DNA from 2 places in the Pseudoalteromonas sp. CO325X genome. Region 2 is predicted to be linked to the other one. Evidence: riboswitches for the same ligand, from Rfam matches in the RefSeq annotation. Region 2 holds a riboswitch; the other holds the start of a gene.
The links. Region 2 has a riboswitch for lysine ahead of dapA (4-hydroxy-tetrahydrodipicolinate synthase). Riboswitches for the same ligand answer to the same signal wherever they lie in the genome.

Region 1: linked by a shared signal. The riboswitch ahead of lysC (lysine-sensitive aspartokinase 3) and the one ahead of dapA (4-hydroxy-tetrahydrodipicolinate synthase) in region 2 are both predicted to bind lysine.

Annotation. Positions count from the first base shown of each region.
Region 1 is NZ_SGPG01000022.1:120,193-124,612, reverse strand. It holds gene EXT46_RS12765 (sodium-dependent transporter) at 1-781, opposite strand, end outside; gene EXT46_RS12760 (4'-phosphopantetheinyl transferase superfamily protein) at 872-1,585, shown strand; gene lysC (lysine-sensitive aspartokinase 3) at 1,557-2,906, opposite strand; lysine riboswitch at 2,987-3,159, opposite strand; gene EXT46_RS12750 (hypothetical protein) at 3,317-3,790, opposite strand; gene EXT46_RS12745 (hypothetical protein) at 4,091-4,420, opposite strand, start outside.
Region 2 is NZ_SGPG01000026.1:28,744-33,163, forward strand. It holds gene EXT46_RS14190 (PLP-dependent decarboxylase) at 1-417, opposite strand, end outside; gene EXT46_RS14195 (2,3,4,5-tetrahydropyridine-2,6-dicarboxylate N-succinyltransferase) at 417-1,157, opposite strand; gene dapA (4-hydroxy-tetrahydrodipicolinate synthase) at 1,186-2,073, opposite strand; lysine riboswitch at 2,196-2,387, opposite strand; gene EXT46_RS14205 (histidine kinase dimerization/phospho-acceptor domain-containing protein) at 2,536-3,531, shown strand; gene EXT46_RS14210 (response regulator) at 3,539-4,246, shown strand; gene EXT46_RS14215 (TraB/GumN family protein) at 4,221-4,420, opposite strand, start outside.

The sequences.
Region 1 (4,420 bases), on a different contig from region 2:
CCACCGATGTATCAAGGGCGGCCACACTCAGGGTCAGCTTGCCGATATTAGCCCCAGGCTTTAAGTAAGAGCCGTAGATCATCATGCACCCTACCCCCAGCGACAATGAGAAAAACGCTTGTCCCATGGCAGCAATGATTAAATCTGGGTCCCACACCTTAGTGAAGTCAGGTTGCAGGTAATTACTAAAGCCTTCACCGGCGCCGGGTAACGAGCCGATGTAGAAAATCAAGCCAACTAACAGCACCAAAAGCAACGGCATTAATCGCCGCGACCAAGCTTCAATCCCTGATTTAACCCCTTTTAAAATAATGCTTGCGGTTAACACCAACATCAGCGGCGTGAAAATAAGGTTACGGGCAAGAGAATCGCCACTTAGAAATGCGGCAGCGTCATTCATACCTAGCATCTCGCACAGCGGCGCTAAGGCATGGGCCAACATCCACCCAGCCACGATAGAATAAAAGCTCAGCATGACAATGGCCCCGGCTAAACCGATATAACCAGCCCCTGCCCCTATTTTTTCCGCTTTTGGTTGCCAAGCACGTTTAAGTGCTTGTACCGGGTTGGCTTGAGCGGCGTAGCCCAAGTACAGCTCAGTGAACAGTGCCGGTAGTGCCAAGGCAAAGATGACAATGAAATACACCAATAAAAAAGCACCGCCACCGTGATTCGCTGCTTGAGTTGGAAAACCCCAAATATTACCTAGGCCTACTGCTGCACCAGCTGCCGCTAGTACAAAACCTATACGGCTTTGGAAACCGTCACGCTTATTCGTCATTCGCAGGGATATCTGTTATTGTTTTGCCGCTATTAAATCATAATTACCCGTAACAAAGTAGTCATAGCCACGCTTATCGGAATGTCCTTGATGCTAAACCCTGCCTATTGCTTTTCACCTTTACCGACCGATACCGAGCAACATGCCAAGCACAGCGACGTGGTGTTGCTTTATTGTGCTAAAGCGCACGGTGAATTAGATGACTCACATTTGCACCGTACAGAGCAAGCGGTCTTAGCAAAGCGTAAAAAGACGCAGGCGCAGCAGGAGTATCGCGCCACACGCTGGGCCATAAAACAGCTTGCGCGACAACTGTACCCGCAGTATCGCGATTACCCTCTTACTGCCTGGTGCAGTGAATTTGACGTTGACCAGGCGCAGCTGATATTGAGCATTGATGGCCAATCCCTCAATGCACGGATAGTCATCAGCCACGCTCATGGCCACATTGCCGTAGCGATGACGCGCGGTGCAGCCTTATTAGGTGTGGATATTGAGAAAATTGACAACTCTCGCGCCTTTAAGAAGCTCGCAGCGCACTATTATCCCGAGGCCGAGGCAAGAGATATTGGCAGCGATGTTGAGACCTTTTTCCGGGTGTGGACATTAAAAGAAGCCTACGCAAAAGCGACTAAGCAACCGATTGCCACCTTGTTAGGCCAACCCATCTTGGAGCTTATCGCCCCCCTTGGTGGCCAAGTGTATTGTCAGAAGCTATTTGCCGGGCACTTTGATATCAGTCTTATCACCGATACGCAGCGCCCGGTGCTCACTGTTAACCTTCCAGCAGCCGTTGATGAATAGTTTGCACCACTGCATCAGACTGACTTTGCTCAACCAAGAAGCACAGGTTATGTTTCGATGCGCCGTGACAAATAAGGCGAATATCAAACTCACTGAGCACCTGCATTAAATTCAACTCGCTCTGGCGCAGCACAATCTCCGAGCCAATTAACGCCACCAATGTGAGGTTATTCTCAACTGACACATGACAAAACTCGCTTAAACGCTCAAGAGCTTGTTGATCCAGCTCCGGCCGGCTGGCATTCGGGGCATTATCGAGCGTCAGTGCGACACTTATCTCCGAAGTCGTGACCAAATCAACGGAAATGTTATGCTCACTCAAAATAGTAAACACCCGCGCTAAAAAGCCGCTCGCTAGTAACATTTCTGGGCTTTTCAGGGTTAAGAGAATTTGGTTTTTACGCTGAGTCACAGCGCGAACACCCGCTAAAGTATCTTCTTGTGGCGTTTTTTGTATCCACGTCCCGCCTCCTTGTGGTTCGCGACTGGAGCCGACAAACACACTGATGCCACTGCGTGCAGCGGGTAAAATAGTCGCTGGGTGTAAGACTTTAGCGCCAAAGGTTGCCATTTCGGCGGCTTCGTCAAAGCTTAAGTAGGCAATGGGTGCGGCTTTGGCACAGACTCTGGGATCGGTACTGAAAATACCGACCACATCGGTCCAAATATATACGCTGTTCGCGCCAATCGCCTCGGCTAGTAGGGCCGCGCTGTAATCCGACCCCCCGCGCCCTAAGGTAGTGGTATCGCCATAGTCATCACTGCCCATAAAGCCCTGAGTGACAACCACTTGATCTTTAAGCAACGGCAGCAATTGGGCATGGGCTTGCTGCGCTGTTGTTTTAATATTGGGCTGGGCTTTGCCAAACTGACTATCTGTTTTGAGCACCGAACGCACATCAAAGCGCGTTGCCGCCACGCCATGTTCGCGTAATACCTGAGTAAACAAATAAGAAGAGAAACACTCGCCAAAACTCAGTAGCTCATCGCTGTGAGCGCTCGATTGTGGTGCTTGCTCAGCACTGCTGCGAAAGGCGCTCAAGGTGACATCAAAGCCGTGGGCTAAATCGGCATCAAGGCTAACATATTCGAGAATATTAAGCTGGATAGCGATCACCCCATCGATGTGCGCTTGGCGCTGCTGAGGCGTTAATGCACTTTGGCATAACGCTACAAGGTGATTGGTGACCCCGGCACTGGCGCTGACGACCACCACACGCACATTATTATTAGCAGCGATGATTTGTGCACACCGGCTCATAGCGCCATAATCGGCTACTGAAGTGCCGCCAAACTTGGCGACAGAATATTCCTGATTCATTATCTCTCCGAGATGAAAAACGAGTTATTTTTCAAATACAATCAGGAGAACTTGGCAAGACTAAAAAGGTAAGAATGTCCATTGCCAGAAGCCCTCCACCCCTACAGGTGACAGTTCCGAGGATTCAGCCTCAAGAACCGAAAGCCATTGCGACGCACAATGCACTTCCTCGGCGATAGTCTCCCTCATAAACGGTCATTGGCGGTCGTCGGCCTCACGTTTACTACCTAGCTATCGCACCTCTTCTGCGACACATTCGGTCTTGAGACCGAATGTGAATCAGCAATGTACCTAGCAGACGGCTAGAAGTCAATATCACACTTCACTGGATGGTGTTCTGGCGGTTAATGATTGCTTGGATACACAGGTTGGCCGCAGCCTGCCTGTGTATTGCCTATTATGGATTCTCATTAAGGTTGTATGGGGCAATGCTCACCATCAACTGGCACCCAAACAGTTCGCGTTTCCATACGACAATTATATTCGACGGTTTGCTCTTCTTGTTGAGTGAAATAGGAGTTGTGTTGATGCATATACACGCCACCGGGAGCCTGGCCAGAAGGTCCGGCAATTGTCCAGTTTGCTGGGCAACTTTGTGTTGATAATACAACGCGAGTTTCCCACTCTGGCGCATCGCTATTAGGAGCCGGAGCAGTAAGCCTGTAGTGACAACGTTTATAAGAAACGTCTACTAACTCGGTTCTATAATCACAGACTCTCACTAATCGCTCGTCCCAATACCCTCCACAATTTGCACTGTTTACTTGGGTATCATAGAAGGTATTGTAGTCTGTTACTTTTATTTGTGAGCTAGATGAAAATACATTATTGGCCACGAAAACGAGCAACGCCACCACACAAGCTGATAAAATTTTTTGTCTCATTTTTATTTCCTTAACAATAGTTTGGAAACAAAAATGCTACATAAAACTATCATTTATATAAACAAAAACTGAGTTGATTATTTTTCACCCAAACCACTATTACCTTATCGACAAAAAATAAACCTAAACACCTCTTTTTCATTAAAAATGCCAACGTTGTAACTCCTTAATTACGCAACAATCAATTTATAAAAACTTTATTTTAAGAAATAAACGCCTGATATTGTGTGCAAAATAAAGTTACCTTTTCTGTGAATAAAATCGTCATGAAATAAGCTAATAGTGAGCACTCGCCAATATCTAAGAAAACTGACTACTGTCCTCAGTCATGCGCACCACCAAGCCTTGGGCCACTAAAAAATGATAAAGCTGTAAATCAGCTATCAGGTCACTTGAGGAAAGCTCAAAGTCTTGAAAAGTTTTATTGTGATAGCGAAAACGAGCAATATGTTCATAACGCTGGTGCTGGCAGTAAATCACCTCTTTGACATCAGCGAGCTTTATCGGCGTATCAAGTAAGTTCAGTACCCCATGCTCAACAAATATGGCACTACTGCGTATGGGCTCGATGCTCCATTGATACTGGGCACTGAGCATAAAGCTAAATATCAACACCGATATCGCTTGCGC
Region 2 (4,420 bases):
TCTGAGCAGCACATCCACTTCAATCCCCTGGTTATATGCCAGTTCATTAAGCCAGCGAACTTGATTGATACTCTCCAACACAAAGGTACGCACCCCAGCGTCTAAAAATTCGCCTAACTGCTGGCGCGATTTTGCCGGCCCAGTGTTGAGGATACGTTGTGCACCAACATGTTGTGAAAGCACCTGGTTGAGCTCGCCACTGCTGGCGACATCAAAGTCAAAGCCAGCGGCTGCCAGAGTATCGATAACCGCAGATAAAGGATTCGCTTTTACCGCATACCATAACTTCACCACATCTTGCGCCATCAGCTCATCAAGGTGCTTACGCAGACTGTCAAGATCGTAAACAAAGCAAGGTTCCTGGCGCTCCTGAGTGAGCGTATCAAAAGCGTTTAACAATGCGCCAGAGACAGGCATTAGCGTAATACCTCTTCTAACTCCAGCGATGCATCGCTGTGCTGATCGCGATACTTTACAATAAGCGCACAGCTCATACTGAGCCCTTGTTCGCGTCCCCAAGCGCTAGAGCTTGGGCGGGAGCCAGGTATAACAATGGCATTGGCCGGAATCGCTTCGCCCTTATCGAGTTGTCGCTCGTTAACGCAGTCATATACTGGGATAGTGGCGCTTAAACGTACACCAGGGGCGAGTACCGCACCTTGGCGGACCACCACCCCTTCGACAATGACACAGCCCGCGCCGATAAAGGCATCATCTTCAATCACCACAGGGTTAGCGCCAATTGGCTCGAGCACGCCACCTAATTGCACGGCGGCGCTAAGGTGAACGTTTTTGCCCACTTGCGCACATGACCCTACCAAGGCATGACTGTCGACCATAGTTCCACTGTCGATGAAGGCACCAATATTGACATATGCAGGTGGCATGATGATGGTGCCAGGGGCAACGTAAGCGCCTCGACGCACAGCACTACCGCCAGGCACCATGCGAATATTATCTTGGGCGCTAAAACCGCGAGGAGCTAGATTATGCTTATCAACAAAGCCGCCCGCAAACTCGGTGTTATTACCATTTTTGAAGGCTTCGAGAATGCCTTTTTTTACGTCCACATTGGCGTGCCATTGGCCGTGTTCGTCTTGTGTTGCGGCGCGTACGTGGCCGCTTTCGAGGTCATTTAGTAAGTCTAACCAACTCATAACTGAGGTACCTTGTTAACTAATTTTATCAATGTGCCCACGCAACAATGCGTTCATGGGCATTAAGAAGTGGTTGTGTGTCATTAAGCTCAAGGTGGCTTAATGGGGGTCGTAACATCGGGCTGTTGAGGCGTTCAAGAGCATGCAAAAGGCACTTAACGGGCACTGGATTGGCTGCACTGAACAGCGCATCAATTGCACTGCGCCAGGTTACAAAGGCATTGATGCTTTGCCCTTGAAGGCATTGTTGTACCAGGTGCTGTGTCTGCTGTGGCCAGACGTTGGCTGCCACAGATACAAGGCCCGTTGCACCGGCCTGAGCAAAATAAGGCATCAGCGCGTCGTCGCCACTGAAAATCGCTAACTCAGGCGCGGCTTCGCGGTAAGCCTCAAATTGTGCAATATCACCGCTGGCTTCTTTAAGTGCCCAGCACAGAGGGTGCTGCTGTAGCTGTGCTAAGACTGTGGGGGGAATACTGACTGCAGCGCGTCCGGGCACGTTGTACAACATGCACGGCTTTTTGCTGGCATCCAGCAGTGCCGAGTACCAATGTAGCTGCCCTTGAATACCCGGTTTAGCATATAGGGGCGCTCCCAGAAGGTAGGCGTCTATGGGGTGTTGGTTACAAAAACTAAGCCATTGTAGTTGTTGGCTAAGGTTAAAACCGCCCACGCCAACCATCAGTGGCACACGCAAGGTGAGCGCCGTAACGTGACGAACCACGGCTTGTTGCTCATCTATACTGAGAGCCAGAGCTTCACCAGTAGAGCCAAGAATAAGAATGCCGTTTCCCGCTTGCTCTTGCTCGCGCACAAGTAGAGTTAAGGTATTGAAGTCAATACTGCCGTCAGCATGCATCGGAGTGATCAATGCTGTCCAGACAATGGTATCTGCTAAAGAATGAGTTGTAGTCATCTCTCACGAACTTAGTGCGAGTTCGATTGAATTAGGAAGGGGTTGCCCGCCTCGCATCGAACTGGTTAAATTCGAAGAGCGAATGGGCTTAAAACACAGAGCCAAATGGGCCCAGCGTTACTAAGACCAGAAGCTCTCCACCAAAAACATAGCGCTAAGCGCTAATGGTGACAGTCGCTGGGATTCAACCCATGCGCCCGAGACAGTAAGTAGCAAACTTTACAGGTCTCTCGGCGTACATTCCCCTCGTTATGGTGCTTTGGAGTTTGCTCTCCTTCCCATAACTACCTGAATGACGCTCCTCTTCTAGCCCTTGCGACCACAGCACATGCGGCCGACTCAATAAGGGTGCCTTTTTATTCAATCACTTTATGCTTAACGCTGTCAACGCCAAAGCGAGAACAAATTTTACAAAGGCTGATTTTGTGTCAGTATTAAGGAGTTATTGCAAAGGCCCCTCTTATGCAACGTCTTACCAAACACTTACAAAAACGTTATTTCTGGGCAGCCAGTATGCTTGTTGTTGTCATACTTAGCTCTACAGTGTATGTGATGAAAAGTATCGATATGCAGCGAAATGACGCAAAAGTGATAAATATTGCGGGTATGCAACGGATGCTTTCGCAGAAGATTGCATTACATAAATTGGCCGTCAATGACCGTGCTGTAAGATTTGAGCAGCAGCAACTCGCTCGTGCCACTATGCGCTTTTACAATAACCATGAGTTTTTATTAGGCTCACAGTTGGTGCAGCAAAGCCCTCAGGTGCTGGCGCTTTATCACCAGCAGGGCTTGGATGGTCGGGTGCGCCAGTATGTGCAGTTAGCGAGTCGCAGCGATGCACCTTTAAGTGCTTTTCAGGGTCAAAAACTACTGTCGTTATTGCAGGACTTAGATGCTGTTGTCACCGTTTTAGAGTCAGAATCTAAGCAAAAAATAGAACATTTACAGCTTGTTATTCCCCTTTTAACGCTGGCAGCCATTGCTACTATTTTATGTGAGTGGTGGCTCATCTTTAATCCTTTGACACGTCGAGTGTCAGCTATTTTTTATCGGCTTCGTTACCAACGGCGTCAAGCCGCGCATGCGCATCGGGTAAAATCTGACTTTTTAGCTAATATGAGTCATGAGCTAATGACGCCAATTACGGGGATTATTGGCCTATTGGACTCTCGTACTGCGGCTGGTCGCGAAGAACAGCAAACGGCATTGGGCTGCGCCCGACATTTGCAGGCGCTAGTGCAAGAAATGTTGGAATTACAGAAGCTTAAGTCGGGAGCGTTTACTACTTTAGTGACCGAGCAGTCATTAAAGCAAACCGTGAGTGCAATATTGGCGCCTTGGCAGCTTAAGTCTGAAACCCTGCAGCGATTGAGTGTCGAGGGTGAAGATAGCCTACCTGTTCAAGCACAAACTGATCATCTGCATTTAATCCAAGCAGTTAATCCAAGCAGTTAATCAGCTATTGAGCAACGCCTTTATACATACGCGCGCTGCGGTGCATGCGCAATTTGAATACCATGAACCAGCTGGGCTGCTGAGTGTTGTCGTTAAAGATAACGGCGATGGCATTGCCACTGCTGATATTGAGGCTGCTCAGCAGCATGCTTTGTATTACAACACCGAGCAGGTACAGCACTTTCAGGGCGCTAAATTAGGTCTCAGCCTCGTGTATGCGTTGGCTCAAGAGGTGGGTGGAAGCCTTACGATTTGTAGCACCACAACAGGCACTGAGGCCAAGCTAACTTGGCCCGTACTTACTATCGACAAAGCCCGGTTAGAGCCAAGCAGCCAGCATGGCGATATTCTGATTGTTGAAGATAACCCAATAAATCAGTTAGTGCTTGCTAAACAAGCTCAGCAAATAGGCTTTAACACCACCATTGTTGATGATGGTGAGCAAGCACTCGATAAATTACTAGAACATCACTATCAATGTGTATTAATGGATTTAAATATGCCAAACAAAGACGGCATAAGTACCATTATTGAGATTCGTGAGCGCTTAGCGCTCAGCGTGCCTATTTTTTTGGTGACTGCCAGTCAAGACGAGCATCGCATCGCGCAGAGTATCACTGTCGGCGCCAATGCCGTACTTAACAAGCCGGTCAACACTCAGCAGTTGAGCGCGTTGTTGAAAAAACACGTTACTGAGAGGGCTGCTTTTTCGTAACCGTGAAACCTTGTTCGCGCAGTAGGTTAACGAGCCCATTTTTTTCCGGCAAATGGAGCGCACCTACGGCGATAAACAGTGACTGCTGCTGCATTGGCTGGCTAAGTTGTGCGACCCAGTTTTGATTACGCTCAATAAGTAAAATATGCTCGTTAAGTTGGCCGAATTCAGAGT